3 regions of the Agrococcus sp. ARC_14 genome follow, and region 3 is predicted to be linked to each of the others. Evidence: predicted binding sites of a transcription regulator. Region 3 holds the regulator's gene; each other region holds the start of a gene.

The links. The regulator LexA, encoded in region 3, represses DNA repair genes until DNA is damaged. The targets are predictions, from matches to a motif close to TCGAACANNTGTTCGA.
Region 1: MKD51_RS00675 (HNH endonuclease signature motif containing protein) is a predicted target of LexA. The motif match lies at 5,533-5,548, and genes of this name have one in related genera.
Region 2: MKD51_RS15950 (DNA polymerase Y family protein) is a predicted target of LexA. The motif match lies at 8,261-8,276, and genes of this name have one in related genera.

The regions. Positions count from the first base shown of each region.
Region 1 is NZ_JAKUDO010000001.1:127,870-138,306, forward strand. Features, by position in the region: gene MKD51_RS00640 (hypothetical protein) at 1-317, shown strand, start outside; gene MKD51_RS00645 (hypothetical protein) at 671-1,177, shown strand; gene MKD51_RS00650 (Gfo/Idh/MocA family oxidoreductase) at 1,233-2,210, shown strand; gene MKD51_RS00655 (hypothetical protein) at 2,317-2,979, shown strand; gene MKD51_RS00660 (helix-turn-helix domain-containing protein) at 2,979-3,218, shown strand; gene MKD51_RS00665 (cell wall-binding repeat-containing protein) at 3,337-5,070, shown strand; gene MKD51_RS00670 (DUF2277 domain-containing protein) at 5,078-5,362, opposite strand; gene MKD51_RS00675 (HNH endonuclease signature motif containing protein) at 5,599-7,311, shown strand; gene MKD51_RS00680 (transglutaminase family protein) at 7,489-8,334, opposite strand; gene MKD51_RS00685 (alpha-E domain-containing protein) at 8,331-9,260, opposite strand; gene MKD51_RS00690 (circularly permuted type 2 ATP-grasp protein) at 9,260-10,437, opposite strand, start outside.
Region 2 is NZ_JAKUDO010000003.1:135,270-145,706, forward strand. Features, by position in the region: gene MKD51_RS15930 (ExeM/NucH family extracellular endonuclease) at 1-919, shown strand, start outside; gene MKD51_RS15935 (amidohydrolase family protein) at 990-2,120, shown strand; gene MKD51_RS15940 (GNAT family N-acetyltransferase) at 2,133-2,864, opposite strand; gene MKD51_RS15945 (error-prone DNA polymerase) at 3,068-6,553, opposite strand; gene MKD51_RS15950 (DNA polymerase Y family protein) at 6,661-8,250, opposite strand; gene MKD51_RS15955 (TetR family transcriptional regulator) at 8,361-8,921, opposite strand; gene MKD51_RS15965 (nitroreductase/quinone reductase family protein) at 8,994-9,422, shown strand; gene MKD51_RS15970 (SDR family oxidoreductase) at 9,412-10,173, shown strand; gene MKD51_RS16415 (LPXTG cell wall anchor domain-containing protein) at 10,365-10,437, opposite strand, start outside.
Region 3 is NZ_JAKUDO010000001.1:2,376,890-2,387,326, reverse strand. Features, by position in the region: gene recA (recombinase RecA) at 1-53, shown strand, start outside; gene MKD51_RS11785 (regulatory protein RecX) at 50-664, shown strand; gene MKD51_RS11780 (hypothetical protein) at 726-1,214, shown strand; gene miaB (tRNA (N6-isopentenyl adenosine(37)-C2)-methylthiotransferase MiaB) at 1,288-2,799, shown strand; gene miaA (tRNA (adenosine(37)-N6)-dimethylallyltransferase MiaA) at 2,796-3,704, shown strand; gene dapF (diaminopimelate epimerase) at 3,710-4,579, shown strand; gene MKD51_RS11760 (methyltransferase) at 4,563-5,168, opposite strand; gene hflX (GTPase HflX) at 5,196-6,725, shown strand; gene lexA (transcriptional repressor LexA) at 6,821-7,444, opposite strand; gene MKD51_RS11745 (hypothetical protein) at 7,702-8,052, shown strand; gene MKD51_RS11740 (histidinol-phosphate transaminase) at 8,114-9,193, shown strand; gene hisB (imidazoleglycerol-phosphate dehydratase HisB) at 9,203-9,802, shown strand; gene hisH (imidazole glycerol phosphate synthase subunit HisH) at 9,799-10,437, shown strand.

The DNA.
Region 1 (10,437 bases), 2.2 Mb from region 3:
AGCTCGAGGAGTTTGCAACCCCGGAGCTGGCGAGAACATGGGTGGCCGACCTACAGCCCATCCTCGATTCAGGCGTTTCGAGCTCAGGCGTGCCAGTCATCACCAACTCCGAGCTGCAGGAATACACAGCCGACAACGTCCGGCTGCAGCTTTGCACGGACCAGAGCCAGATCGTGACGATCAATGCTGACGGGACTGAGCTCGAACCGGTTGGGCTGACGGCATGGCAGGCAGGCTTCATACGCACATCACCGGACGCGCCCCTCCTAATGAGTTCGCTTGATCCCATCCCAGATAGGTCCGTATGTGGCGCATAGCAGTCGCACTTGGCTTGTTCGTCGCCTACGCGTGTCTAAATGTGCCGGCTGCGCAGGGCGGCGGACTCTGCACCGCAGCACATCTGCGCCTGAACCTCTGCGAGCTGAACGCCGCGACCGGTGAACTGGTGGTTGCTGGATCGTCGTCCGCAGGCGTCGCAGCACCGTCGCCACCAAGCGGGGGCTCGCGCCCTGAGGACGAGTACCGCCCGATCAGCGGTGTCGGCGCGACCCCGACCCTCGGTGACGGGTGCCAGCGGTGGACTGACGTTGCCGGGCTCTGCTTTCAGACGTCGATCGACGAGCCCGGCGTGGCCCCTGCAGACCCTGCAGAGCCTGCAGATCCTGCTGCAGTGGCGGCGCCTGCAGAGGAGACCCGCCCGATCACCATCGACGACGTCGCGCGGTTCACGCCCATCGTCGGAGAGCTCGTGGTCGAGCCCGACGGGTGGGGTGTCGTTGGCACGCCGACGAACTTCTACGCGACCGCGGAGTCGCACACGATGGACGGCGAGCTGTTCGACACCGCGATCCAAGTGCGCTGGACTCCCAGCGCGTACCGCTTCGACTACGGCGACGGCACGGTCGAGGAGACCGAGGCCTCCGGCTCTGCATGGCGCGGCACCGAGGAGTCCTGGATGGAGACCGCCACGAGCCACACGTATGCGTCGACGGAGGATGTGACCGCATCCGTCACTGTCGTCTTCACCGCCGAGGTCAACGCCGGCAGCGGCTGGTTCGCCGTGCCTGGCTCGCTGCCAGTGCAGGCGCCAGAGGTGAGCGTGAAGGTGTTCGAGGTCGACACCGTGCTGACAAACGGGGACTGCATGGCCAATCCGAGTGCGGCAGGGTGCGGCTGATCAAGCCTCGAGCCGGCTGCATCTCTGCGACAGGCGATCGCCGTAGAGTCTCGGCATGACGACCTCCTCCCTCGGCTGGGGCATCCTCGGCGCCGGCCGCATCGCCCACATGTTCGCCAGCGACCTCGCCACCGGCGGGCACCGCATCGCCGCCGTCGGCAGCCGCGACGGGGGCCGCGCCCGCGCCTTCGCCGGCGAGCACAGCATCCCGAACGTGCACGAGGGCTACGAGGCGCTCGTCGCCGACCCCGAGGTCGACATCATCTACATCGCCACCCCGCACTCGCACCACCTCGAGCACGCGCTGCTGGCGATCGAGGCAGGCAAGCACCTGCTGATCGAGAAGGCCTTCACGACCTCCGGCGACGACGCCCAGACGCTCGTCGACGCGGCGAGGGCGAAGGGCGTGTTCGTGATGGAGGCGATGTGGACGCGCTTCCTGCCCACCATGGTGGCCGTGCGCGAGCGCATCGCCGCGGGCGAGCTGGGCGAGATCGTCAGCATCACCGCCGACCACTCGCAGGTGCTCGACCTCTCCCCCGGCAGCCGGCTCATCGAGCCCTCGCTCGGCGGCGGCGCGCTGCTCGACCTCGGCGTCTACTGCGTCTCGCTCGCGCATGCGTTCCTCGGGCCGGTCGCGCGCATCCAGGCCTCTGGCGTCGTCGACGACGCCGGTGTCGACCATCGTGGCGCGGCGATCCTCGAGCACGCGGGCGGCGGGATCTCCTCGCTGACGTTCTCGATGGAGGCGCTCGGCTCCAACCGCGCCGTGATCGCGGGCACCGAGGGCGTCATCGAGCTGAGCCCGTCGTTCTACCAGTGGATCGGCTTCTCGCGACGCTCCAACGCCGAACGACAGACCGTGGTGGAGGCGTACGAGCCTCAGGTGGACGGCCGCGGGATGCAGTTCCAGGCAGCCGAGGTCGAGCGCTGCATCGCGGCCGGCCTGCTCGAGAGCGCGCTGCTGCGGCTCGACGAGTCGGTGGCGATCCTGCGGGTGATGGACGAGATCGCGGAGCGGATGCGCGACTGACGCCTGCGGCCGACCGCCGGTGGATGGCCGAACTGATGCTTGCGCAGGCCGTCACAGTGACATAGCCTCTCGTTATTCGATATAGCGATGAACGATAGGGGCAAGCATGAGCAAGGTTGATCTCGGCCGCACTGCCGGGCTGGTGCTCGGTCGCGGCGGCCTCATCGCCGTGATCGTCGCCACCGCGATCGGACTGGTGTGGACGCTCGCGATCGCGGCGCTGCACGTGAACATCTCGATCGGCAACCACGCCGCTTACGACGTGCTGGTCGCCAGCCCGCTCGACGTGCGCCCGGATCTCGTCGCCGATGCCGAGATCCAGTACGCGACGATCAACTTCGTGCCGGCCATCCCCGACGCGACCGCCGTGCTGCTCGAGTCGGTGGGCGTCGGCTCCCGATACGCCGTGGGGATGCTCGCGGGCCTGATGATCATCTGGCTGGCGGTGCAGCTGCTGCGCAAGCGCAGCTTCGGCATCGGCACTGCGGTGATGCTCGGAGTGCTCGCCGCCGGCATGCTCGCGGTCGCGATCATCTCGCCGATGCTCGAGGCACAGGCCGTCGCGCTCGCAGTCGAGGCGGCCGGCTTGCCGACGGAGCCGTCGACGCCGACGTTCGGGGAATCCGACGAGACCTGGGTCATCCCACCGACACCGCACTGGCAGGGCTTCGACTTCTCGCTGCTCGCGCTCGGCGTCGTCACCGGCTTCTGCTCGCTGCTGCTGAGGCGCGCCTCGAAGCTGCAGGACGAGGCAGAGGGTCTCATCTGATGGCGAAGAAGTCAGAAGCACCCACCGGGGTGCACTGTCGGCTCGATGAGCTGCTCGAAGCTCGCGGGATGACGCTGACAGAGCTCAGCCGCACCGTCGACATCACGTTCGCGAACCTGTCGGCGCTGAAGAACGACCGTGGCCGAGCGATCCGCTTCTCGACGCTGACGGCGATCTGCCAGGCGCTCGGCTGCGAGATCGGCGAGCTGCTGGTGCTGCGTCCCGATACCGAATCGTGACCAAAGAAGTCTCAACTTGAAGTTGAAGGCTTGCTACTCTCAGCCCGACGACGTCCATCGACGGATCCGGCCGGCGGTCGTCCCCAGCATCCCCGGATCTGTCCACGAGGTGTCGATGATGACCACCGCATCCCGCTCTGCACGCCCCCGCTCCACTCGCATCGCGCGCGCTCTGCTCGCCGGCGTCGCCGCGCTCGCGACGGCCGTCACCGGCGTCGTGCTCGCTCCGCCGGAGGCCGCGCAGGCCGCGGTGACCGCCGCCCCGTCGTGGATCGGCGGCAAGGATCACTATGCGACGAGCGCGCTCATGTCGCAGCAGCTGCCGCGCAGCAGCACCGTCTACCTGACGTCCGGCGAATCCGGCGGCGACGCCCTCGCCGTGCCGCCGGCAGCCGTCGCGGCCGGCGCGCACGTGCTCATGGTGCGCCGCGACTCCGTGCCCGGCGTGGTCGAGGCGCGGCTGCGCCAGCTCAACCCGCGCTACGTGAACGTCGTCGGCGCGCGCACCGTGCTGAGCGATGCCCTCTGGCGCGACGTGCGCAGCATCCTGCCGCGCGCATCCATCTACCGCGTCGGCCCGAACGCCGGTGATCGTGTCGACAGCGCGCTCGCGCTGGCCGCCCACATCAAGCGCGACAACGGCCGCCTCGACACCGTGTTCGTCATCGGCCGCAACGGCTACTCCGACGGCCTCGCCAGCGGCAACGTCGCCGCGCGCATCGGCGGCGCGATCGTGCCCGCGATGGGCGACGCGAACGCCTGGGCCAGGCGCGTCGCGCCGCTGCTCAACAGCACCCGTGAGGTCGTCTTCGTGGGCGCCACGAGCGTGCTGTCGCAGTCGTACTGGACGGCGCTCGACCGCGTCCTCGGCCTCAACGTGGCGATGGATCGCATCGCGGGGCCCGACCGCTACGCGACCAACGCACGCGTGATCGAGGCGTTCGTCGGCGGCATCAGCGCCGAGCACGTCTACCTCGTGGCCGGCAACGGGCACGGTGACACGGTCGGCGCATCGGTGCTGGCCGCGCGGCAGGACTCGATCATGATGCTCTCGGGCCGCTACTGCCACGACCACGAGGCCATCCCCTCGCAGGTCGACTGGTTCGAGGCATCCCGCGTGATCGGCATCGGCACGAAGTTCTGGATCACGGCGGATGCGCTGCGGTTGCGGATGTGCGGCGGCGGGTACTGGGAGGACTGGCAGTTCGAGTACGCGCCGGGAACCGTGATCGCAGAGCGGATCGCGCCGAACAGCAACTTCGCCTCGATCCAGCAGGACGCGGGTCGCCGCTTCGGCACGTTCCCGAACGTGCGTGCCTCAGGTCCCGGCAGCGGCACGTCGAACGCGATGGTCGGGCTTCCGATGGGCGTGTACCGCGCCGTCGTCACGGGTGGTCAGTCAAACGCTGGGGGTGGCTGGTTCAGGGTGACGGCGTTCAACGGAGACGGTGAGCGCATCGGGCAGGTGACACAGGGCATCGGCGACTATCGCGGCACCGGATTCGTGACCGCAAACGAGCCGATCGTCTACCTCGAGGTGCGCGCATCCGGTCCCTGGTCCCTCGAGGTGCGCGACGCCAGGCACCTGCCCCTCCTGCGAGCAGGCAGCGGCGCCGGCGACCACGTCGCGCTCTGGGACGGACGGACGTATGCGATGCTCGCGTTCCGCGACCGCCCCGGCATGGTGCTCTCGGTGCAGCACCAGTGGCTGTGGACGACCTCACCCGCACGTCGCACAGAGGTTGCGCACGGCTACGCGAGCGCCAACATCCCGCCTGGTCCACAGCTCGTCGTGATCCAGCCGGGCACCGAGCGTCCGACCTGGAACTTCGATCTCATCTTGACGCCGTAGTCGGGTCTCAGCTGGCGGCGGCAGCCTCACGCGCCGTGATGCGCGCCTGCACCTCTGGCCTGCGCAGCGGCGGCACCGTCTTCGGCGGCTGCCGTCGCTCCGGCAGGTCGTCGAGCAGGTGCCGCGTGATGTGCGCGATCTCTGCGACGGCGCGCTCGAAGGCGTCGTGGGTGCGCTCGGTCGGATGCGTGATGCCGGAGACCTTCCGCACGTACTGACGCGCTGCGGCTTCGACCTCGGTCTCGTCGGCCGCGGGCTCGAGGCCGCGGAGGATGGTGATGTTCCTGCACATGCCAGCCACGGTAGGCCTGACCGGCGACACGCGCTAGAGCCGGAGAGCCGGGACTGGTGCGCGCTGCGCTCGCGCGCCCGCGGCGCGCGATGCCGAAAACGGCCGCGGTGCCGGTTCTCCACAGGTCGCCCGATCGGTCGACGGCGTGTGGGCGGCATCGCATATTCTTTCCCAACAGAGATTCGATCGCGTGTGGGTGGCCCCACCTACCGTGGTCGCACGGTGAGGAGTCGACGGTGACGAAGATCGAGCAGGCAGCAGCGGTCGTCGCCGCTGCCCGCGCGGCGTACGCCGACGCCGACTCGCTCGCCACCGCCTCCCGCCAGGACATCGTCGACCTGCTCGCGCTCACGGCAGAGCTCGCCCGAGTGGTGGATGCGCAGCAGGTGCGGCTGGCGGGTGCCATCGCCGAGCGCTCGACCGGCGCAGACGACGAGTCGGTCTGCCGCCTGCTCGGTGCGCGGAATCCGAAGGAGGCGGTCGCCTCCGCCTTCGGGATCCGCGGCCGTGACGCGGGCGAGCTGCTCTCGTTGGCCACCGCCACGGCCGCCGCGGTCGGCCTCACCGGGCAGGACATCGCGATCAAGTACCCACGGGTCGCGGCAGCACTCGACGAGGGTGAGCTGTCTCTCGCGCAGGCGCGCGCGATCGTGACCACCCTCGCGCCCGCCGCACCACGCGCAGACCTGTCCCAGCTGGCCTGGGCGGAAGGCTGTCTGGTCGATGCCGCGACCGCTCCGGAAGCGCCGCTGGCACCCGAGCTGCTGGTGATGCAGGCCCGCGCCTACGTAGCCGTGCTCGATCCCGACGGAGTGCTGCCGAACAGCGAGCGCCAGCACGCGATGCGGTCGCTGCGCCTGTGGCAGCGGCCCGACGGCATCTGGCGATTCGATGGGTGCAGCCCGCCGGAGAAGGGCTCGGCGCTCAAGGCACTGCTCGATGCGTACACCTCGCCGCGCAGGCCGGTGGCGTTCACCGACGACGACGACGACGCCGAGAGCGACGCGGCGGTTGAGGTCGAGGTCGAGGTCGATGCGGACGACCGCACGCCCGAGCAGAAGCGGCACGACGTGCTGATCGCGCTCGTCGAGGCGCACGCTGCATCCGGCGACGCTCCCATCGCGGGCAGCGAGGTCCCCCGGCTGGTGCTGACCGGCACGATGGAGGCCTTCAGCGCCTATCTGCGAGGCGACGACCACCGTGACCGCTCGCTGACGATCGAGCACACCGGCTCAGTCGTGCCGATTGAGACAGCCGACCGACTGCTGTGCGACGGCGTCGTGCAGCGTGCGGTCGTCGATGACGAGGGGCACGTGCTCCAGCTGGGCCGCGAGCAGCGCACGTTCAACCGGGCCCAGCGCCGCGCGCTCGCCGTGCAGTACGGCGGCTGCGCCACCCCCGGCTGCAGCATGCCGGTCGCCTGGACCGAAGCGCATCACGCGGTCTGGTGGCGGCACGGAGGCCCCACCGATGTCGAGAACGGCATCCTGCTCTGCAGCTACTGCCACCACGAAGTGCATGCCCGGCGGCTGCTCGTCGTCGGCACACCCGGGGCCTGGCGCGTCATCGCACAGCTGCGCCCGGCTGACCGGTACGCGCGCAACCGCCGCACCGGGGTCGTCGCGAGCACTGCGGCCGCAGATGCCGCACCCGCATCCGCGCCCGCCGCGCTCGCGCATGCCGCACCCGCCGCGTCCGCATCCGCCGCGCTCGCACATGCCGCACCCGCCGCGCTCGCGGTGAGACTGCCAGACCCCTCGCCACCGCCAGCGGTCCGCGATATCGAGCCGCCCGACGGGCAGCTCGTGCCCCACCTGCGCCGGACACCCCGCACGACGGGGCCGATTGAAGCCCGACTGCGGCAGCGGTTCCCCGCCCGCCGGCGACCGCGATGCCGCCCGCCCGCCGTCGACCGACGACCCCTGCAGCAGGTCGTGCTGCGAACCTGAGGGGCGCGGGTCGTGACGCGCCATGGCGCACTCCGGCCGGCGCCCGCACCTGCAAGCTGCCATCCGTCGGCGCACGTAAGTGCGGCCGACCACCCGTCAACGCGCACACCGGCCGCCTGCCAGTTGCCACCGCGCACACCTGCCGCGGGCAGCGGCGCGAGCCGGGGCCGCGCGCGCTCAGCTCTCCTTCGTGATCTCCACCGACACGAAGAGCTGGCTCTTGCCCGCACCCGCGTAGACGCCGCGCAGCGGTGGGACATCGTTGTAGTCGCGCCCGAGGCCGACCTTCACGTGCCGCTCGCCGATGTCGATGAGGTTCGTCGGGTCCCACGCGTTCCACTCGCCGGTGAACCACTCGACCCACGCATGCGACTCCCCGCGGATCGTCTCGCCGATCTGCGCATCCGCCTTCGGGTGCAGATAGCCGGAGGCGTAGCGCGCCGGGATCCCCACAGCGCGCAGCGCGCCGATGGTGATGTGCGCGATGTCCTGGCAGACGCCCTTGCGATTCGGCCAGGCCTCCGAGGCGAGCGTGTGCACGTGCGTGACGCCCGACATGTACTCCATCTCCTCGCCGACCATGCGTGCGATGGCCGCCGCGGCGGTGCCCGGCGACTCCGACGCATCCTTGATCTCCTGCGCCGCGCGCACGAGATCGTCGGTCGGGCGGGTGCGCAGGGTCTGGCCGAGCTGCTCGACGTACTGCGTCGCGCGCAGCGACACCTTCTCGAGCTGCTCCCAGGTGAGATCGCGCCCGCCGGTGAGCCTGGGCCGCACCTCGACGAGGCTCGTCGCGGTGAGCTGCAGCTCGGTGTGCGGGGCGAGCACGTCGAACGAGACGACCGTCGTGCCCCAGTAGTCCTCGTAGGTGTTCACCGAGGTGTTCGGGCGGATGTCCAGGTTCGAGTAGATGACGAACTGGCCGTCGCTCGTCGACGGCAGCATGCGCGACTCGTTGTAGCTCGCGACCGCCGGCTGCTCGTACCGGTACCCGGTGGTGTGACGGATGCGGATGCGGCTCACGATGCCTCCCTGGTCCAAGCGGGCATGTTGTGGGTCGGGAAGTAGCGCTCCCTGACCGCATGCGAGACGGCGGTGGTGGTCGTCTGGACCTTGTCCATGACCGTCGGCAGGTCGTCGATGATCTCCTGGATCGGCCGGAACTCGAGCTCCGCGCGGATCTGGCCCAGCATCCGCTCTGCCGCCCCGACGTAGCCAACGCGTTCGCGTCGCGGCTCGATGTCGTCGAGGCACTGCTCTGCCCCCCGCACCGAGAACAGGATCGATCGCGGGAAGAGCCGGTCGAGCAGCAGGAACTCGGCCGCGTTCGTGCTGGATGGCACGCCGCGGTAGGTGCGGAGGTAGGCCTCGTAGGCGCCCACCGAACGGAGGATCGTGGTCCACGAGGGGCCGGAAGCCTCGGTCAACGCCCTGGTGGCCAGCAGCCGCGCGACCATGTCGGCGCGCTCGATGTAGCGGCCGAGCGTGAAGAAGCTCCACGCGTCGTCGCGGCTCGAGGTGGCGTCGGCCATGCCGCTCGCGAGCGCCGCACGCTCACGCACCCAGCCGAACATCTGGTGCACCTGCTCGTTGTTCACGCGCCGGGGCATGTTGGCGTAGGTGGCGTTGAGCACCTCCCACAGCTCGGTCGAGATGGTCTCGCGAGCACGGCGGGCGTTCTCGCGGGCCGCGTTGACCGAGTAGGCGATGGATGCGGTGTTGGTGCGGTCGATCGCGAGGATGTTGACGACGTCGTTGCGGGTCAGCGTGCGCTCAGGCGGCGCCTCGTGGCCCATGACGCCCAGCAGGGCGCGGCATGCGGTGTCCTCGTCGACCGCGACATCCTCGAGCAGCAGCTGGAGGTAGACGTCGAGGATGCGGGCGGTGCCGTCTGCGCGCTCGATGTAGCGGCCGATCCAGAACAGGCTCTCGGCGATGCGGCTGAGCATCATGCTGCGCCCTCCCTCGCTGCGCTCGCTGGTCTCGTGACGCCGCCTTCGGCGACTCCTCGACCGACGAGCGAGCTCTGCTGCTGCTGCTGCTGCTCCGCCTGGCCGCTGCGCCTCGGGGCGTCCTGCGGCGACTGGTCCTGCGGATGCTCGCTGCCGGTGACGATGCTGACGGGACGGGTCTGCGGCTCACCGGACGCGCCGAACTCGGCGTCGTGGTCGACCACCGGGATCTGCTCGCGAGCGCCCGCGAGCACCCAGGTGTCCTTCGACCCGCCGCCCTGCGAGGAGTTCACGACCAGCTGCCCCTCAGGGAGCGCGACGCGGGTGAGCCCGCCCGGGAGCACCCACACATCCTTGCCGTCGTTGACGGCGAAGGGGCGCAGATCGACGTGGCGGGGGCGCACGCCGTCCTCGACGAGGGTCGGGATGGTGCTCAGCTGCACCACGGGCTGCGCGATCCAGCCGCGCGGGTCGTCGCGCAACCGCTGCTCGAGCGCCGTGAGCTCCTCCGCCGTGGCGTCGGGGCCCACGACGAGGCCCTTGCCGCCAGAGCCGTCGACGGGCTTGACCACCAGCTCGTTGAGCCGCGGCAGCACCTCCTCGAGCACACCGGGCTCCTCGAGCCGCCAGGTGTCGACGTTCTTGAGGATCGGCTCCTCCGCCAGGTAGTAGCGGATGAGCTCTGGCACGTAGGTGTAGACGAGCTTGTCGTCGGCGATGCCGTTGCCGACCGCGTTCGCGATGGTGACGTTGCCGAGCCGCGCAGCGAGCATGAGCCCGGGGCTGCCGAGCATCGAGTCGGCGCGGAACTGCAGCGGGTCGAGGTAGTCGTCGTCGACGCGGCGGTAGATGACGTCGACGCGCGCCGGACCCTCGGTGGTGCGCATGTAGACGCGGCCGCCACTCGTGAACAGGTCGCGGCCCTCGACGAGCTCGACACCCATCAGGCGCGCCAGCAGCGTGTGCTCGAAGTAGGCCGAGTTGTAGACGCCGGGCGTGAGCACCACGACGCGCGGGTCGTCGACGCCCGCGGGGGCGGCGGCGCGCAGCGCATGCAGCAGCTTGTCGCAGTAGTCGCCGACGGGGCGCACGCGCATCGACGAGAACATCTCGGGCAGCGTCTGCGCGATCACGCGTCGGTTCGACATCACGTAGGAGACGCCCGATGGCACGC
Region 2 (10,437 bases), on a different contig from region 3:
CAACGACGGCGCCGCGCTCGACACGCTCGTGGCAGCGCTCAACGAGGCGGCCGGCGACCAGCGCTGGGCCGGCATCGACACCGGCACGATCGGCACCGACGAGATCACGACGGCGCTCATCTACCAGCCGGCGCTCGTGTCGCCGGAGGGCGCGCACGCCGTGCTCGACTCCTCGGTCGACCCGCGCTTCGACACCAGCGCGAACCGGCCTGCGCTCGCGCAGTCGTTCCGCGACCTCGCGACCGGCGGCTCCCTCACGGTCGCCGTCAACCACCTGAAGTCGAAGGGCTCGGCATGCGAGGGCGACTCCGGTGAGCCCGAGCAGGGCAACTGCAACGAAGTGCGCACGCAGGCCGCAGCGGCACTCGCCGACTGGCTCGCGACCGACCCGACGGGCGTCGAGACCGATGGCTCGCTCATCATCGGCGACCTGAACGCCTACGACCACGAGGATCCCATCACGACCCTCGAGGCCGCGGGCTGGAGCGACCTGCTCAAACTGCACCAGGGCGAGGAGGCGTACACCTACGTCTTCGACGGACAGCTCGGCTACCTCGACTACGGCCTCGCCGACGCCGAGATGCTGCCGCACGTCGTGGGCGCTGCCGCCTGGCACGCGAACTCCGACGAGGCGAGCCTCATCGACTACACGATGGAGTTCAAGCAGGATGCGCAGGATGCGCTGTGGGCGCCCGACGCCTACCGTGCGAGCGACCACGACGCGGTCGTGATCGGCATCGCGTTCGAGACTGCGCAGCCCGGCTGCGGCCACCCGGTGTTCGGCGACGACCACCCGGTGCACGGCGACGACCACCCGGGCCAGGGCTTCTGCAACGGCAACGGCGGCGGGAACGGGAACGGGAACGGGAACGGGAACGGCAACGGCAACGGCGGAGACAAGCCCGGCAAGCGGCGCTGACACCACCGGAGCAGCATCGGGCGGGGCTCGGCCAACTGGCCGGGCCCCGCCCGCCGTCTAGGCTGGCGGCATGGTCGAGACGAGCCTGCTGCTGACCGCCGATCGCGCGTTCGTCGAGGGCGTGCTGGTGCCGGATGCCTGGCTGCAGACCGAGGGCGGCATCATCACCGCGGTCGGCCAAGGCACGCCGCCGGGCACCCCCGACCTGTCGCTGACGGGCGCCACGCTCGTGCCCGGCTTCGTCGACCTGCACTGCCACGGCGCGCTGGGCTCCGCCTTCGACGACGAGTCGCCCGAGTGGGATCGCGTCGGCGCCTTCCGCACCGCGCACGGGTCGACGCGGCAGGTGGTCTCGCTCGTGACCGCGCCGCTCGAGCAGCTGCTGCCGCGCGTCGCCGCGGCCGCAGCCAGGTGCGCCGTCGACGACGCGCTGCTGGGCGTGCACCTCGAGGGCCCCTTCCTGGCCGACAGCCACCGCGGCGCGCATGACGCGAGCGCACTGCAGGCACCGACGCCGGATGCCGTCGAGCGACTGCTCGAGGCGGGCGACGGCCGCATCCTCCAGATCACCATCGCGCCCGAGCAGCCCGGCGCCCTCGACGCGATCGGCAGCTTCACGGATGCCGGCGTGCTCGTCGCGGTCGGGCACACCGGCGCCGATGCCGCGACGGTGCGCGCCGCCTTCGACGCCGGTGCCACGGTGCTGACCCACGCGTGCAACGGCATGCCCCCGATGCACCACCGCGCGCCCGGCCCGCTCGCGGCCGCGCTGCTCGACGAGCGGGTGACGCTCGAGGCGATCGCCGACGGCGAGCACGTGGCGCCCGAGATGCTCGCGCTGCTGCTGCAGGCGGCGCCCGGCCGCATCGCCCTCGTCACCGACGCCATGGCTGCCGCCGGCATGGCCGATGGCGACTACCGCATCGGCTCGCTCGACGTGCGCGTCGAGCAGGGCCTCCCGCGCCTGGCCGATGGCGGCGCGATCGCCGGCTCCACCCTCACCCTCGACCGCGCCATCCGCGTGCTGGTCGCGGCGGGCGTGCCGCTGGAGGCCGCGCTCGACGCCGCCACCAGGGCACCGGCGGATGCGGTGGCGCGCCCCGATCTCGGGCGCATCCAGCTGGGTGCACGGGCCGATCTCGTGGCGCTCGACCAGCGGCTCGAGCCGGTCGCCGTGTGGCGCGACGGCCTGCAGCACTGACGCCCTGAGGCGTCAGTCGGCCACCTCGGCGTCCTCCTCCGCGACGACATCCCAGCTGCCGAGCCGCGTGAGCCCTGCCGACTGCGCGAGCGCCACGGAGGCGAGGTTGTCGAGCTGGCAGCGATACTGCGGCTCGTAGCCGAGGCCCAGCGCATGCGCGCTCATCGCGCGCACCGTCTGCCGCGCGATCCCCTGCCCGCGGAACCGCGGCAGTGTGAGCACGCCCAGGTCTGCGAGCGCGCTGCCCGCCCACGGGTACATGCTCGCCGCGCACGCGAGCTCGTCGCCGACGAAGGCGCCGAACACGAGCCAGTGGTCGAGCTCGACGTAGGCGTCGTCGAGGTCACCCTCGCTCGCCTCGCCCTCGAAGGCAGCGAATGCCTCGGCGTCGCCCTCGGTGAGCTGGCGGATGTGCGGGGGCACGGATTCCCGCAGCAGCGGTTCGTGCTCCTCCGCCGGGAGGAAGAAGAGGTGGTCCGCGCCGTGCAGCCGCACCGTTGCGCCGGCGAGCGCCGCCGCGAGCGCAGGGCGGTCGAGCTCGCTTCCGTCGGCGAGATCCAGCGCGGCAGCCATCTCGGTGGTCAGCGCGACGACCCCTGCGCCGTCAACGGGCTCGAGCACCGACAGTCGGCGCTCGTGCGACAGCGCATCGTCGACCACGACTCGGAGCGTGCCGCTCGCGCGCGGTGCCGCCGCTGCGGGCAGGTGCGGGAGCCAGTGCTCAGTGACAGTGCTGGAGTGCATGGAGGCTTCCGATCCGGGTTGCTGCGGCGTACCGCGCCGCGCATGGCCGCGCCGGAAGCGCAGCCTTGCAGACTAGCTGAGCGGGGCTCTGACGCGCACAGGGCAGTGCGTGCCGGAGCGGCTCAGCCCAGCAGGCAGCGGCGGCGCGCGCGCTTCGGTCTCGTGACGCGTGCGGCTGCGCCGCTCGCTCCTCGACCTGCGGACTACTGGAAGTCGCGCGACCCGCGGCTCGGCACCTCGAAGCGCTCGAGCCGATCGGCCAGCAGCGCGATCACGCCCTCCTCGGTGCGCTGCAGCATGCCGCGCACGATGAGCGCCGGCGCGTGCCTGGCGACCTGCTTCTGGTTGAGCCACAGGCCCTTCGAGACGATCACGTTCAGCATCCCCGTCTCGTCCTCGAGGTTCATGAAGGTGACGCCCTGCGCCGTGCGCGGCCGCTGCCGATGCGTGACGACGCCCGCCGAGTGCACGCGCCTGCCGGGCTCCGCCTCGGCGAGCGCCGCGATCGGCAGCACCCCGCGCGCGTCGAGCATCGCCCGCGCGTGCCGCACCGGATGGTCGTCGGTCGCGACGCCGGTCGACCAGATGTCGAGCGCCACCTGCTCCTCTGCGCTCAGCATCGGCAGCAGCGGCGGCTGCAGGCTCACCTGCGTGCCCTCCAGCTGATCCTCGCGCTCGGTGGCGGCCGGCCCCGCAAGCCACAGCCCCTCGCGGCGGCTGACGCCCAGCCCGTCGAGTGCCCCGGCGGTCGCGAGCGCCTCGAGCTCGCCGCGGTCGAGGTCGGCGCGGCGGGCGAGGTCGTGGATGTCGCGCAGCGGCTGCGCGCCGCGGGCGGCGACGATGCGCTCGGCCGCAGCGCTGCCGATGCCGCTCACGCCCGCGAGCCCCATCCGCACGGCGAGTCCCGCGTCGCGGCGGTGCCGCTCGCGCATCGCGAGCGTCTCCGTCGCCCGTGCCGGCACCGCCGGCTGCTCGTGCGCCATGCACGCGTCATCGCCCGCCGGCCACTCCGCGCGGTCCGTCAACCGGCCTGCTGGTCCCCCAGCCGTCTCAGCGCCCCGACCGACCGCCTGACCGGTTGACGGACGGGCCTCGAGCCCCGCGTCGACGCCCGAGCGCACCACGTCGGGCCGCAGCGTCTCCACGCCGTGCCTGGTCGCATCCGCCACCAGTGTCTGCGCCGACCAGAACCCCATCGGCTGGCTGCGCAGCAGGCCCGCGAGGAACGCCGCCGGGTAGTGCAGCTTCAGCCAGGATGAGGCGTAGACGAGCTTGGCGAAGGCGAGCGAGTGCGACTCGGCGAAGCCGAAGCCCGCGAAGGCCTCGATCTTGCGGTAGATCGCCTCGGCCATCTCGGGCTCGATGCCGTTCGCCGCCATGCCGACGAAGAGCTTCGCCTTGAGCGCCGCGATCTTCTCCTTCGAGCGCTTCGAGCCGATCGCGCGCCGCAGCTGGTCGGCCTCGCCCGCGTCGAAGCCGCCGACCGCGACCGACATCTGCATGAGCTGCTCCTGGAAGAGCGGGATCCCGAGGGTGCGCTCGAGCACCGGCTCGAGCAGCGGGTGCGCGTAGGTGATCGGCTCCTGTCCGCTGCGACGGCGGAGGTACGGATGCACGGCGTCACCCTGGATGGGGCCGGGCCGGATGAGCGCGATCTCGATCACCAGGTCATAGAACGAGCGGGGCTTCAGCCTCGGCAGGGTGGCGAGCTGCGCGCGCGACTCGACCTGGAAGACGCCCACCGCATCCCCCTCGCAGAGCATGTCGTAGACGCCCGGCTCCTCGAGCGGGATGGTCGCGAGCGTCCACTCCTCGCCCGTGTGCTCGGTCGCGAGCGCCATGGTGTGCGACATGGCGCTGAGCATGCCGAGGCCCAGCAGGTCGAACTTCACCAGCCCCATCCACTCGCAGTCGTCCTTGTCCCACTGCAGCACCGTGCGGTCCTTCATGCGCGCGGGCTCGATCGGGCAGACCGTGCCGACCGGCTGCTCGGTGAGCACCATGCCGCCGGAGTGGATGCCGAGATGGCGCGGCGCGTGCAGGAACTCGCCGGCGAGCAGCGCGACCGGCTCGGGGATCCCGTCGGTCTCGGGCTTCGAGTAGGACTCCACCGACTTCGACCAGGCGTTCTGCTGGCCGACGGCATAGCCGAGCGCCTTCGCGGCATCGCGCACCGCCGACTTCGGGCGGTAGGTGATGACGTTGGCGACCTGCGCGGCATTGCGGCGGCCGTAGCGCTCGTAGACGTGCTGGATGACCTCCTCGCGACGGTCGGCGTCGAAGTCGATGTCGATGTCGGGCTCCTCCTCGCGCATCATCGAGATGAAGCGCTCGAAGGGCAGCCGGTAGCGGATGGGGTCGACGGCGGTGATGCCGAGGATGAAGCAGACGGCGCTCGCCACCGCACTGCCGCGGCCCTGGCAGAGGATGCCGCGGCCGTGCGCGAACTCGGCGATCTCGAAGACGATGAGGAAGTAGCCGGCGAAGCCCTTCTCGTCGATGAGGTGCAGCTCGTGGTCGATCCTCGCCTGCACCTCCGCGCTCGGGCGGGCGGCCCCGGCGGGATCGAGCACCGTGTCGTAGACGCGCGGCAATCGCTCGGCGACGAGCACCCGCAGCCAGCTCATGGGCGTGTGGCCCTGTGGCACCTCGGTCTTCGGCAGCTGCGGCGAGGCGGCGCGCAGGTCGAAGGCGAGCTCGCGGCCGAGCGCTGCCGCGGTGTCGATCGCGCCGGGGAAGGCGCGGAAGCGGCGGGCCATGACAGCGCCGCTGCGCAGCGAGGGCACGCCCCCGGCCGGCAGCCAGGCGTCGAGCTCGTCGATGGAGCGGCGGGCGCGCACGGCCGCGACGGCGTCACCGAGCTGCTGCCGCGCCGGGTTGGCGATGTGCGCGTTCGTGGTGGCGATCACCGGCAGCCGGCGCTGCTCGGCGAGCTCGGCCAGCACCCGGTTGCGCTCGAAGTCGCGCGGGTCGCCGATGTCGCTGAGCTCCACAGCGACGCGGTCGCGGCCGAACAGCGACGTGAGCCGGTCGAGCTCGTGACCGGCGGCATCCGCCCCGTCTGCGTTGGCGCCGAAGCGGTCGAGCGCCTGGCGGACGGTGCCCTTGCGGCAACCAGAGAGGATGAGCCACTCGCCGTGCGCGGCCTCTGCGAGCCGGTCGAGCTCGAAGATCGGCCTGCCCTTCTCGCCCGGGCCGTGGATGTCGCTCGTGAGGTAGCCGTCGGTGAGCGCGGAGGCGAGCGCCGAGTAGCCGGCCGGCCCGGTCGCGAGCGCGATCAGGTGGCTGCCGTCAGGGTCGGGGATGCCGTTCTGCGGCGTCTCGAGGCCGAGCGTGAACTCGGTGCCGAAGACGGTCGGCAGCTGCGCCTCGGCTGCGGCCTCGGCGAAGCGCACCGCCCCGTAGAGCCCGTCGTGGTCGACGAGCGCGAGCGCCTCGAGGCCCAGCCTGCGCGCCTCGTTGACGAGCTCTGCAGGGCTCGAGGCGCCGTCGAGGAACGAGTAGTGCGAGTGCGCGTGCAGCTCGGCGTAGGGCGTCGCCTGCTCGGGCGCGGGCACGCGGATGCGCTGCCTGCGAGCCTCGTCGAGCTCGGTCGCGTGCCCAGCGGTCTTGCCAGCGCCCACGTCGCGGTCGCTGAGGATGCCCTCGAGCTCGCGCCACGGCATCGCCGGGTTGTTCCAGCCGGCCATCGCTCACCTCCTCCCCTCTGCGCTCGTTCTTTCAACCGGTCTGACGGTGGTCCGACGGGATTATTCCGTCGGCGCACCCCAGGACCGGTTGACGGACAAGCGCTTGGCTACGCATAGCGCCCCTCCGCGAGCCATGCGCCGTCGGCGTGCAGCAGCACCCACGCCTCTCCCTCGCCGTCGAGGATCTGCACGCGGTGCACCGTGTCGCCGAGCTCGCGCCTGCGGATGGGCCACGGCCCCGCCCAGGCCACCACCCGGCGGCGGTGCGCGGCGGGCGGTGAGAAGACGGCGGGGGATGCCTCGCGCACGTCGAGCGCTTGCGGCTCGACCGGGAGCCCCTCGGCGTCGGTGAGCAGCGCCGGCAGCGGCGGGCGGAAGACGACCGTCGGCCGCGGGGCCGGCAGCGCACCCGGCCACGGCCCCGCCGGCTGGATCGGCGCCGCATCGCCCCAGGGTGTGAGCACGCCGCGCTCGGCCAGCAGCCTGCCGCCGCCGGTCGCCGCCGTCAGCACGGCCTCGCGGCCGAGCATGCTCTGCAGCCGCTCGAGCGCGTGCTTCGTGCGGTCGTCGATGCCGCCGCCGCCCCACAGGCCCGGCATGTGCTCGGTGTCGGCGTCGAGTCGCTCGGGCAGCGCCTGCACCTCGACCAGCGCGGAACCGAGCTCGCTCTCGCTGAGCTGCCAGCGCATCCGATCGACGATGTCGCTCGCGCGTAGGAAGCCCGGCTGTCGCCAGAGCCGCTCGCTCACGCGGCCCTCCTCGCCACGCAGCATGATGCGGATCTCGCTGCACACCAGCCGCTGCTCCGCCAGCTGCCGCACGAAGCGGTCGACCGGCTCTCGCACCGCGAGCGCCAGCTCTGCCACGCCCTCGATGCCTGGCTCGAAGACGAGCCGCAGCACCCGCTCCTCGCCGAGCCCCGCCTCGTCGACGCGACGGTCGTCGAGACCGCGGGCGCGGGCGAGCGAGACGAGCCCTGCGGCGCCGAAGCGGTCACGGATGCTGTCATCCGGCAGCTGCGCGAAGCCGCCGAGCGTGTGCACGCCGAGGCGGTGGAGCATGCTCGGCAGCTCGTCGCCGCCGAGCACCCCGACCGGCAGCGGGGCGAGGAACTCGCTGCTGCGACCCACGGGCACGATCGTCTCGGCAGCAGTCCTCGTCGCAACGGCGGTCGCCGGCGTCGCCGCATCAGCCCCGGCGGCCACCGCGAGCTCTGCCGTGAAGCGGTCGTCGGCGACACCGAACGCCGCGGTGAACCCGAGCGACTCGAGCGCATCCCGCACCGCCCCGATCGCGCGCGACTCGGAGCCATAGAACCTGCTCGCCCCGCGCATCCGGAACGCCAGCGCGCCATCACCGATGGCCTGCGCCGCCGGCACGACCGCGAGCACCGCGCGCACGACCCGCTCGAATGCGAGCGCCTCCCCCACCGGGTCGGCCTGCGCGAGCGCGAGCAGGGGCGACGCGGACTGCGCATCGCGCACACGCATGCCCACCCGCACGCCGTCGGCACGCGCCCCCTCGTCGCAGGCGACGATGCGCAGCGCGTGCACGATCGCACCGGGCGAGCCGACCTCGCCACCCGCGGGCAGCGCCCCGGTCTGGCGCGCGACGACGACCGACCAGTCGGGCACGCGCAGCACGCCGATGCGGCTGTCGCGCCGCCGTGCGCTGCGCTCGATCGTCTCGCCGGTCATCCTGCAATGATCGAACACACGTTCGAACAGAGTCAAGTGGATGCGGTGTGTCGCGTCGCGGAGGGCCATCCAAGCCTCGGTGGGCCACAGGTTGGCTCTGGCGCCTCGATCTAGGTGGCGGCTTGTCTCGCACCTGAGCCGGTCAGCCGGTGGACTGCGGCGCGCGCCGCGGCAGCGCGCTCTGCAGTCGAGCTGGCGCCGTGCGCGACGAGTCCCGCTGGCGAGAGCTGCCACGCCTGCGCGATCGCGTAGATCAGCATCAGCACGTCCGCTGGGCGAAGCTCGCCCTGCTCTGGAAGGTGCATGGCCGACACCTTCTGGGCGTACACGTCGAGTGGCTCCGTCGTGGCCTGAGGCCGTTCAAGCTGTGCCCACATGCTGATGCGCAGCGCCCGCGGGTCGCGATCGTGGAACTCGACGAGCTCGGCGGCCCAGGCCGGCAGATCATCGGGTCGCGGGGGCACGGCCTCAGCCATGGCGCTGACCACATGCTCGAAGCTCGCATCGAACAGCGGGCTCTTGCCGCCGAAGTAGGCGTAGATCATCCGAACATTCGAGCCCGCCGCCGCGGCGATCCGGTCCACGCGAGCCCCTGCGAAACCCACCCGCGCGAACTCATCGCACGCGGCTGACAGCAGCCGTGCGCGCGTCGCTTCGGCGTCTCGTGCCATCGGGCAGCTCCTTGCGTCGTGTCGTTCCCCATCCTAGAGTAGAAGTAAATGATTACTTACTTAGGAGGATCGATGCTGCAAGAGGCAGCCCAAGCATTGGCGATCACACCGGCGTCGTCGGCTCGCGAACGCACGGTGGACATCACGACGATCGGAGCGCGGTCGGGTCGGGCTCGGCGGATCGAGATCTGGTTCTACCGAGCGTTCGGCGAGATCTACCTCACGACCACACCGGCGCGACGCGACTGGTTCGCGAACATCGTCGCCAACCCGCGCTTCACCATCCACCTCAAACACGGACTGCGCGCAGACCTCGCCGCCTCTGGCGAGGCGATCACCGACGAGTCGACGAGGCGGCGAGTGTTCGCCAGCATCATCGACGACCTCAATCAGCCCAGCAACCCCGCAGGCCTGCCGCAGCCGGTCGCGCCGCTCGCGGCATGGCTCGCCGGCAGCCCACTGGTCCACGTCACGTTCGAGGAGACCACCCATGACCGCTGACCGCATCGCCATCGTCACCGGATCCGCCCGCGGCCTCGGTCTCGCCGCCGCCGTCGCGCTGGCGAAGCGCGGCACACGCATCGTCATCACCTACCGCGGGGAGCCGAGCAGAGCGGACGGAGCGCTCGACGCCGTCGCCGTCGCGGGTTCCGAGGCAATCGCCCTGCAGCTCGACGTCGCGGACGTCGACTCCATCCAGCAGTTCGCGCACGCTCTGCCGGCCGCGCTCGAGGCGAGGTGGGGGAAGCGTGAGGTCGACGTGCTCGTGAACAATGCCGGTGTTGGTCGCTGGGGAGCTGTCGGCGAGATCGCACCCGACGACCTCGACGCGCTCCTCGACATCAACGTCAAGGGCACGATCCTGCTCACGCAGGCCGTCGTGCCGCACCTCGTGGACGGCGGCAGCATCATCAGCATCTCGTCCATGCTCACCCGCCGCGTCACCGTCGGCTCCGCGGCCTACGCCGCTTCGAAGGCAGCGATCGAAACATTCGCTCTCGGCCTCGCGCTGGAGCTCGGCCCACGCCGCATCCGCGTCAACACCATCGCCCCGGGACCCACCGCCACGGATTTCAACGGCGGCGCCATGCGCGATGACGACGGCATGCGCGACTTCCTCGCAGCCAACACCGCGATGGGACGCGTTGGCGAGCCCGAGGACATTGGAGAGGCCATCGCCACACTTGCGACCGACGGCGCTGCGTGGATCACCGCGCAGCGGATCGAGGCATCCGGCGGCGCGCTCATCTAAGAACGGTCGCTCCAGAGGCCCCGAAAGCGTGCTCTCGTGCCTCCACGTCCCGCTTCATGATGGGCCCCATGGCCATTGCCCCTCATGCTCAACCAGATCCAGTAGGTGAGTGTGCCGTGGCTGCTCTCGCGAACGAGGGAAGCCATGCGGAAGTGCGGGACGCGCATCACGCGCCCCGCACTCCCAGCGGATCACCGCATCGTGCGCACGCGACGTGCGCCGAGCAGCAGCCCTCCAAGTGCCATCAGCACGAGTGCCACCGGC
Region 3 (10,437 bases):
AGGCCGCCGTCGAGTCGCTCGATGCCCGCAGGCAGGAGCGCCAGGGCGCGTGAGCGACCGCGACCGTCTGGCCGGCGTCACCGAGCTCTCCACCTGGATCGCCTCGCGCGAGGACGACCAGGTGGGAGCCTGGGCTGCGCCAGGCGGCGCTGTGCGCCTCCCTGAGGGGGTGGCAGACGCTGACGCAGGAGCTGTCGAGGCCGTCGACGAGGAGTCGGCGCGCTCCATGGCGCTGCGTGCGCTCGGTCGGCGCGCGGCCAGCAGGCAGGAGCTCGACCGCACGCTCGAGCGCCGCGACGTCGAGCCCGAGGTGCGCGAGGCCGTGCTCGACCGCCTCGCTGCGGAAGGCCTCGTCGACGACGCACAGCTCGCGCAGGATCTCGCCGAGCGGCTGCGCGAGCGCAAGCACATGGGAGAGCGCGGCATCGCCGCGGAGCTGCGCAAGCGAGGCCTCGATCCGAGCGACATCGAGCGCGGCGACGATGACGACGAGCTGCAGCGGGCGATCGACGCGGCTGCCGAGCGCCGCCGGCGCATGGGCAGCCTCGACGACGAGACGGCAGAGCGCCGACTGGTCGGCTGGCTGCAGCGCAGGGGCTTCGGCGGCTCCACCGTGCGCACCGCGATCGAGCGCACGCGCTCACGCGGCCCGCGGTTCCGCTGAGCCCCACGCTCATCCAGGATTCGCACAGTTTCGCGACGTGTGATCGGGCTAGGTTCGAGCTATGAAGAAGACCAGGATCCTCGCACTGCCTGCGATCGCAGCCGTCTCGCTGCTCGCCCTCACCGGCTGCTTCCAGCTCCCTCCTGTTGGCGGCACCCCCGGTGGCAACACCGGTGGCACCGGCACCACCGAGGAGCCGGGTGGCGGCACCACCGAAGAGCCAGGCGGCGGCACGGCCGCTGAAGACCTTGCCGACTCGACGTGGACGGGCGGCGACCTCGGCCCCGGCTTCGCCACGATGGACTTCACGCTGAATGGCGACGGCACGATCGACATCAGCAGCTGGAACGACGGCTCCGGCTTCGACGCTCCCCAGGATGTCTGGTCGGGCGACAGCTCGAACCTCACGATGACCATCACCGCGCTGAGCGATCAGGACGGCGGTGAGCAGTTCGACGTCACGTTCACCGGCACCGCCGAGGATGGCCAGATGAACCTCTCCGGCGACAGCCCCGAGGGCACCTGGACGCTGACGGCCACGCAGGGCTGATCCGCGACCGAACCTCACGCCGCCCCGTGCTCAGGCACGGGGCGGCGTTCTCATGCGCGGGTACGCTGGATCTATGTCGATGACGCTCGCGCCGCGCACCTACGAGGTGAGGACCTTCGGCTGCCAGATGAACGTCCACGACTCCGAGCGGCTGCGCGGATCGCTGGAGGAAGCGGGCTACGTCGAGGATGACGCAGGAACGCCCGATGTCATCGTGATCAACACCTGCGCCGTGCGTGAGAACGCCGACGACAAGCTCTACGGGCACCTCGGTCAGCTGGCGAAGACCAAGCGCGAGCGCGACGGGTTCCAGATCGCCGTGGGCGGCTGCCTGGCGCAGAAGGATCGCTCCACGATCGTCGACCGTGCGCCGTGGGTGGATGTGGTCTTCGGCACCCACAACATCGGCTCGCTGCCGACGCTGCTCGAGCGCAGTCGGCACAACGGCGAGGCCGAGATCGAGATCCTCGAGTCGCTCGAGGTCTTCCCGTCGACCCTGCCGACGAAGCGCGACTCGACCTACGCGGGCTGGGTCTCCATCTCGGTCGGCTGCAACAACACCTGCACCTTCTGCATCGTGCCGTCGCTGCGTGGCAAGGAGCGTGACCGCCGCCCGGGCGAGATCCTCGCCGAGGTGCAGGCGCTCGTCGACGACGGCGCGATCGAGGTCACGCTGCTGGGCCAGAACGTCAACTCCTACGGTGTCGAGTTCGGCGACAGGCTGGCCTTCGGCAAGCTGCTGCGCGCCGCGGGCGAGATCGAGGGACTCGAGCGCATCCGCTTCACGAGCCCGCACCCGGCAGCCTTCACCGACGACGTGATCGAGGCGATGGCAGAGACGCCTGCCGTGATGCCGCAGCTGCACATGCCGCTGCAGTCGGGCTCCGACCGAATCCTCAGGGCGATGCGGCGCTCCTACCGCTCCACGCGCTTCCTGGGGATCCTCGACCGCGTCAGGGAGCGCATCCCGAATGCCGCCATCACGACCGACATCATCGTCGGCTTCCCGGGCGAGACCGAGGAGGACTTCGCCGAGACCATGCGCGTCGTCGAGGCGTCCCGCTTCGCCTCGGCGTTCACGTTCCAGTACTCCATCCGCCCCGGCACGCCGGCCGCCACGATGCCCGATCAGGTGCCGAAGGCGGTCGTGCAGGAGCGCTTCGAGCGGCTCGTCGCGCTGCAGGACCGCATCTCCTTCGAGGAGAACCAGCGCCAGGTCGGCCGCACCGTCGACGTGCTCGTCTCGGTGGGTGAGGGCAGGAAGAACGCCGAGACCCACCGCCTGAGCGGTCGCGCGGAGGACAACCGCCTCGTGCACTTCGCACCGGGCGAGCACGCGCCACGCCCCGGCGACGTCGTCACCGTCGAGCTCACGCAGGCGGCGACGTTCCACCTGGTCGCCGATCACGGCCCGCTGGCGCTGCGACGCACGCGCGCCGGCGACGCCTGGGATCGCGCGCAGTCAGACTCCTGCGCGGTGCCGTCGCCCGGCGACGGCGCTCCTGCTGGCGGCCCCGTCTCGCTCGGGCTGCCCACGCTGCGCACTGCGACGGCCCCGACGGTGCCGGTCGCGCTCGGCACGTGACGCTGATCGCCGTCGTCGGCGCGACCGGCACTGGCAAGACGGGGCTCTCGCTCGACATCGCCGATGAGATCGTGCGGCTCGGCAGCACCGCCGAAATCGTGAACTGCGACGCTATGCAGCTCTACCGCGGCATGGACATCGGCACCGCGAAGGCGAGCCTCGCAGAGCGCCGCGGGCACCCGCACCACCTGCTCGACGTGCTCGAGCCCCGGGAGGACGCCGCCGTCGCCGCCTATCGGGACGCGGCGCTGGCAGCGCTGCGCGCCATCGAGGGCAGGGGCGCGGTGCCGATCCTGGTCGGGGGCAGCGGGCTCTACGCGTCCAGCGTGCTCTACGACTTCGCCTTCCCCGCCACCGACGAGGCACTGCGAGCGCGGCTGGAAGCCGAGCTCGAGCGCGACGGGGCCGCGGCGATGCACGCTCGGCTGCTCGCGGTGGATGCGGCCGCGTCCGAGGCGATCGGCCCGCACAACGGCCGCAGGCTCGTGCGCGCGCTCGAGGCCGTGACGCTCACCGGCGAGCCCTTCCGCGTCGGCCTGCCGCCCGAGGATTCATTGCTTCGGCCCACGATCATCCAGCACGTGCGCATCGAACGAGCCGCGCTCGTGCCCCGGCTCGACGCCCGCGTGCTGCGGATGTGGCAGCTCGGCCTCGTCGAGGAGGCACGTGCGCTGCGCGCGGCCGGCATCGAGCGCGGCACCACCGCGCAGCAGGCGATCGGCTACCGGCAGGCGCTCGACCAGCTCGACGGCACGCTCGACGAGGCCGCCGCCATCGAGTGCACGCAGGCCCTCACACGCCGCTACGCGCGCAGGCAGGTCTCGTGGTTCCAGCGCTACCCGGCTGCGCCCGCAGCGGACGCGGCTGCCCTCGCACACCAGGCGCTCGGTAGCCTGGAGGCATGACAGAGCTGGGCAGCGGCGCGTTCGCCAAGGGGCACGGGACCGGCAACGACTTCGTGCTGATCGCCGACCCCGATGGCGCTGCGCCGCTCACGCCCGAGCGTGTCCGCGCGCTCGCCGACCGCCGCTTCGGCATCGGCGGCGACGGCGTCATCCGCGCCGTGCGGGCGGGATCCACCGGCGACGCGGTGCTCGACGAGGCATCGCCCGGCACCTGGGCGATGGACTATTGGAACGCCGACGGCTCGGTGAGCGAGATGTGCGGCAACGGCGTGCGCGTGTTCGTGCGCTTCCTGCTCGAGTCGCAGCTGGCGGCCCTCGCCGATGGCGAGGGCATCGACATCGCGACGCGCGCGGGCGTCAAGCGCGTGGTCCGTCGCGGCGAGCTGCTCTCGGCAGATCTCGGCCCCTTCGAGCTCGGCGGCGACAGGCTCGTCGCGGCGCACGGGCTCGAAGTCGATCGCCCGGGCCTCGACGTCTCCACGGGCAACCCGCACGTGGTCGTCGCGCTGGCGAGCACGGAAGAGCTCGAGGCGCTCGAGCTGCACGCGGCTCCGGTGCTCGACCCTGCTGCCGAGTCCGGTGCCAACGTCGAGTTCGTCGTGCCGGGGGCGATCGCCGACGGGGTCGGCGCGATCCGCATGCGCGTGCACGAGCGGGGCTCCGGCGAGACGCTCTCGTGCGGCACGGGCGCCGTGGCAGCCGCCATGGCCACCAGGCACTGGTCGGGGGATGCGGCAGACCGGTGGATCGTCGACGTCCCCGGCGGCAGGCTCGAGGTCGAGGTCGACGAGCGCGGCCACGCCTGGCTGACGGGGCCCGCAGCGCTGGTGTTCCGCGGCGAGGGGATCGGCGGAGGAGTCAGTCAGGCGCCGTGACAGCGAAGATCCGGTACGTCCGCTTGGAGTCGGCGCGCTCGACGTCGAAGCCCTCGAATCGCTCGACCAGCCAGCGCAGCAGCGAGTCGGCGCCGAGGTGCTTCTGCACCACGAGCCAGGCCGTGGCGCCGGGTGCGAGCCGCGGGATCCACGTCTCGAGCAGCGCGTGCAGCTGCGGCTTGCCGATGCGGATCGGAGGATTCGACCAGATCGTCGCGAATCGGAGCCCCTCCGGCACCAGCTCTGGCGTCGCGGGCGTGATGTTCGATAGACTGAGCAGCTCGGCATTCCGCTCCACGAGCGAGAGCGCGCGAGTGTTGACATCGACCGCCCAGACACGCGCGTCGGGGGAGCGGGTCGCGAGCGTCGCGGCGATGGGCCCCCAGCCGCAGCCGAGATCGAGCAGCTCCCCGGTCTCGGGAGGCGAGGGGACGGCGTCCAGCAGCACCTCGGTGCCGACATCGAGTCGGTCGCCCGAGAACACCCCGGTCGACGTGACCATCTCGCGCTCGACACCGTTGATCGGCACCCGGATCGTGCGGATCGACCTGGGAGCCTCGGGATCTGGGGAGAAATAGTGGTCCGGCACGGACTCGACAGTAGCGAAGGACAGACCATGGCAGAACCGCAGCACGCGGCAGACGGCGCAGAGCACGTCCCCGACGGAGGGCGCGCGACGGAGCGGATCCTTGCGTGGGCGCAGCCGGGGGACGGCGAGGTGCTCTCGGCGCGCGCGCAGGCGCTGCAGGCAGATGACGCCTTCAGCGACACCGACGGCGACCAGCTCGACCGCGACGAGCGTGCGGCGCTCCGCCGGGTCGATGGGCTGCGCACCGAGCTCGAGGACATCACCGAGGTCGAGTACCGCGAGGTGCGCCTCGAGAACGTCGTGCTCGTCGGGGTCTACGCGGGCTCCGCCGGAGACGCCGAGAACTCGCTGCGCGAGCTCTCGGCCCTCGCCGAGACGGCCGGCGCGCAGGTGCTCGACGGCCTGCTGCAGCGCAGGCCGAATCCCGACCCCGCGACCTACGTCGGCAGCGGCAAGGCCGACGAGCTCGCCGCGCTGGTCAAGGAGCTCGGGGCCGACACCGTCGTCGCCGACAGCGAGCTCTCACCCAGCCAGCGACGAGCGCTCGAGGACCGCGTGAAGGTGAAGGTCATCGACCGCACCGCCGTCATCCTCGACATCTTCAGCCAGCATGCCAAGAGCCGCGAGGGCAAGGCACAGGTCGAGCTCGCGCAGCTCGAGTACCTGCTGCCGCGCCTGCGTGGCTGGGGCGATTCGATGTCGCGCCAGGCCGGTGGCCAGGTCGGTGGCCAGGGCGCAGGCATGGGTTCGCGCGGCCCCGGTGAGACGAAGATCGAGCTCGACCGCCGTCGCATCCACACCCGCATGGCGCGACTGCGCAAGCAGATCAAGGGCTTCGCACCCGCACGACAGGCGAAGCGCGCCAACCGCGACCGCTTCGAGGTGCCGGGGGTCGCGATCGCCGGGTACACGAACGCCGGCAAGTCATCGCTGCTCAACCGCATCACGGGCGCGGGCGTGCTCGTCGAGAACTCGCTCTTCGCCACCCTTGACGCCACGGTGCGCCAGGCCAAGACGGCGGATGGCCGCGAGTTCACGATCGCCGACACCGTCGGCTTCGTGCGCAACCTGCCGCATCAGCTGGTGGAGGCGTTCCGCTCGACGCTCGAGGAGGTCGCAGAGTCGGAGCTCATCGTGCACGTCGTCGACGGCAGTCACCCGGACCCCGCGTCGCAGATCGCCACGGTCCGCGACGTGCTGGGGGAGACGGGCGCACGCTCGATCCCCGAGATCGTGGTGTTCAACAAGGCCGATCTCATCGACGCCGACGAGCAGCTGGTGCTGCGGGGGCTGCAGCCGGACGCGATCTTCGCATCCGCACGCACCGGCGACGGCGTCGACGAGATCCTCGCGCGCATCGCCGAGATGCTGCCGCGGCCGGAGGTGCCGGTGTCGCTGCTGGTGCCCTTCGAGCGCGGTGACGTGATCGCGATGCTGCACGACCGCTTCGACGTGCTGCGCGAGGTCTATGAGGAGGGCGGCACGCGCATCGACGCCAAGGTCTCGGCGGCGGTGCTGAGCCAGCTCGCCGAGTTCCGCGTCGAGCCCGCGCGCTGACGAGTGAGATCTCGGTACGGCGGCCTTGCGGCCGCCTACTCGATCTAGCGCTCTCCGGACTCAACGCCGCTCTGCGGCATTGAGTCCTCCGAACGCTACACCGAGCGCAGCACCGCGACGACCTTGCCCAGCACCTCGGACTCATCGCCGAGGATGGGCTCGAAGGCGGAGTTGCGGGGCAGCAGCCAGGTGTGGCCGTCGCGCTGCTTGAAGACCTTCACGGTCGCCTCGCCGTCGAGCATCGCGGCCACGATGTCGCCATTGGTCGCGTCGCGCTGCTGCCGCACGACGACCCAGTCGCCGTCGCAGATCGCGGCGTCGATCATGGACTCGCCGACGACCTTGAGTATGAAGAGGTCGCCACCGCCCACGAGCGCCTTCGGCAGCGGGTAGGTGTCCTCCACCTGCTCCTCCGCGGTGATCGGGATGCCTGCGGCGATGCGACCGACCATCGGCACGAACGTGGCCTGCTCCATGGTGGCGAGCGACTCGACCGACTCGTCGGGGACGAGCACCTCGATGGCGCGCGGCCGAGCGGGGTCGCGCCGGATCATGCCGGCGAGCTCGAGCTGCCCCAGCTGGTGGGTGACGCTCGAGAGCGAAGAGAGGCCGACGGCGTCGCCGATCTCTCGGTAGCTCGGCGGGTACCCGCGCTGGCGCACGGCCTTCTGGATGACCTGCAGGATCGCCTGCTGCTTCTCGGTCAGCTGCCTCGTCATGCCCGCTCCGCTCTGTCGCCGCGATGCCCGCCGGGCGCCCGGGACGGGCGTGTGGGTGGCCTGCGATTGACTGCTCCTGGTTCGAAAGCGTATCCGACAGGACGCCCGAATCAAACGGATGTTCGAGCGTGTCGTGGAGAAACTCCGCGGCAGGGCTTGACTCGTCCAGGGAATCGAAGATAGGTTCGAAACAGAGATTCGCAGGCGGTGCTCCCGGCCGAGCACCGCCTGCGGATCCCAGACTGGAAGGAGCACCGATGACTGCCATCGCCACCGCCACGCCGACTGTCCGCCTGCGGATGACCTCGCGCGGTCGCCGCGCCCTGGCCCTGCTCGTCGCCACCCCCGTCCTCGCCGCCGCCGCGCTCGCCGGAGCTGGTGTGCTGGGCGACGCCCTTGCCGGCGCTGTCGCCTCCTCGTCGACGCAGACTGCCGACTTCTCGTACGTCACCGTGCTGCCCGGTCAGTCGCTCTGGCAGATCGCGCAGTCGCTCGCACCCGATGCCGACCCCCGAGACGTGATCGCCGAGATCGAGATGCTCAACGGCATCGCCGGCTCCATCCAGCCCGGCGAGCAGCTCGCGATCCCGGCGCACTACGCCGGCTGATCCGGCTGCGGCCCGCAGGCTGCGCCGCGCGAGGCATCTGACATCGTCCTAGGCTGGTCGGGTGACAAGCCTCGATGATCTGCCCATCCGCGACGACCTTCGTGGCCTGACGCCTTACGGAGCGCCGCAGCTCGAGGTCCCTGTTCGCCTCAACGTCAACGAGAACGCGTACCGCGTGCCCGAGGCCGTCGCACTCGACATCGTGCAGGAGATCGCCCGCGCGCTGCCCGACGCCAACCGCTATCCAGACCGCGAGTTCGACACGCTCCGCCGCTCGTTCGCCGACTACCTGGGTCACGGGATCGAGCCCGCGCAGATCTGGGCGGGGAACGGCTCCAACGAAGTGCTGCAGCACGTGCTGCAGGCCTTCGGCGGCCCCGGCCGCTCGCTGCTCTCGTTCACCCCGACCTACTCGATGTACCCGCTGCTCGCGCAGGGCGTCGGCATGGAGTGGATCCCGGTGCCGCGCGCCGACGACTTCACGCTCACGCCCGAGGCGGTGCGGGCGGCCATCGCCGAGCACGATCCCGACATCGTCTTCCTGTGCTCGCCGAACAACCCCACGGGCACGGCGATCGGCCTCGACGTCATCGAGGCCGCAGCCGAGGCCGCGCGGGGCATCGTCCTCGTCGACGAGGCCTATGCCGAGTTCGCGCATGACCGCAGCCAGACGGCGCTGACGCTGCTCGAGCGCTTCCCGCGGCTGCTCGTGTCGCGCACCATGAGCAAGGCCTTCGCCTTCGCAGGCATCCGGGTCGGCTACCTCGCGGCCGACCCGGCGGTGATCGACGCGCTGCGGCTCGTTCGCCTGCCGTACCACCTCTCGGCCATCACGCAGGCCGCGGCGGTCGCGGCGCTGCGCCACAGCGACCAGATGCTGGCGCGCGTCGACGAGCTGCGTGCGCAGCGCGATCGACTCGTCGAAGCGCTCGCGCAGCTGGGCATGCAGCCCTATCCCTCTGACTCCAACTTCGTGCTCGTGGGCGGCATCGCCGATCCGAGCGCGACCTTCCAGGCACTGCTCGACCGCGGCATCCTGGTGCGCGATGTCGGGCTGCCGGGCACGCTCCGCATCACCGCCGGCACGCCGGGGGAGACGACCGCGCTGCTGGCCGCCTTGGCCGCGCTCACCGCAGAATAGGATCGAGCCATGGCACGCACCGCAACGATCGAGCGCACGACGAGCGAGTCGAGCATCCGACTCTCGCTCGACCTCGACGGCACCGGCACCTCGTCGATCTCGACCACGGTGCCCTTCTTCGACCACATGCTGACTGCCTTCTCGAAGCACTCGCTCATCGATCTCGACGTGCAGGCGAGCGGCGACACCGACATCGACGCGCACCACACGGTCGAGGACACCGCGATCGCGCTGGGCCTCGCGCTCAAGGATGCGCTGGGCGACAAGGCAGGCGTGCGCCGCTACGGCGACGCGACCGTGCCGCTCGACGAAGCGCTCGCGCGCGCCGTCGTCGACCTCTCCGGCAGGCCGTTCCTCGTGCACTCCGGCGAGCCGGCCGGCTTCGAGCTGCACCGCATCGGCGGCCACTTCACCGGCTCGCTCGTGCGCCACGTCTTCGAGGCGATCACGCTCAACGCGCGCATCACCGCGCACGTCGACCTGCTCTCCGGGCGCGACCCGCACCACATCGCTGAGGCGGAGTTCAAGGCCTTCGCCCGGGCGCTGCGCGTCGCGGTCGAGCAGGATCCTCGCGTGACGGGCGTCCCCTCCACCAAGGGAGCACTGTGACGGCTCCGCGTCCGACAGTCGCGCTGCTCGACTACGGCCTCGGCAACGTGCACTCTGCCGCCAAGGCCATCGAGGCCGCGGGCGCAGACGTGATCCTCACCGCCGATCGCGCCACCGTCATGGCGGCGGATGGCCTGGTGGTGCCGGGTGTCGGATCGATCGCCGCGTGCATGGCGGGCATCCAGGCGATCCACGGCGGCGAGCTCATCGGCCGCCGGCTCGCTGGCGGCCGGCCGGTGCTGGGCATCTGCGTCGGCATGCAGGTGCTGTTCTCCTCCGGGGAGGAGGGCGGCGTCCACACCGACGCGCTCGACGAGTGGCCGGGCACCGTCCGCCGGCTGCAGGCCGACATCCTGCCGCACATGGGCTGGGCGGAGGTCGAGGCGCCGGAGGGCTCTGCGCTCTTCGAGGGCGTGCGCGACGAGCGCTTCTACTTCGTGCACTCCTACGCCGCGACCGAGTGGCTGATCGATCCGCACCCTCGCGTCCGCCAACCGAAGGTCGCGTGGGCCACCCACGGCGAGCGGTTCATCGCCGCCGTCGAGAACGGCCCGCTGACCGCCACGCAGTTCCACCCGGAGAAGTCCGGCGAAGCCGGGATCCGCCTGCTGGCGAACTGGGTTCGCGGCCTCTGA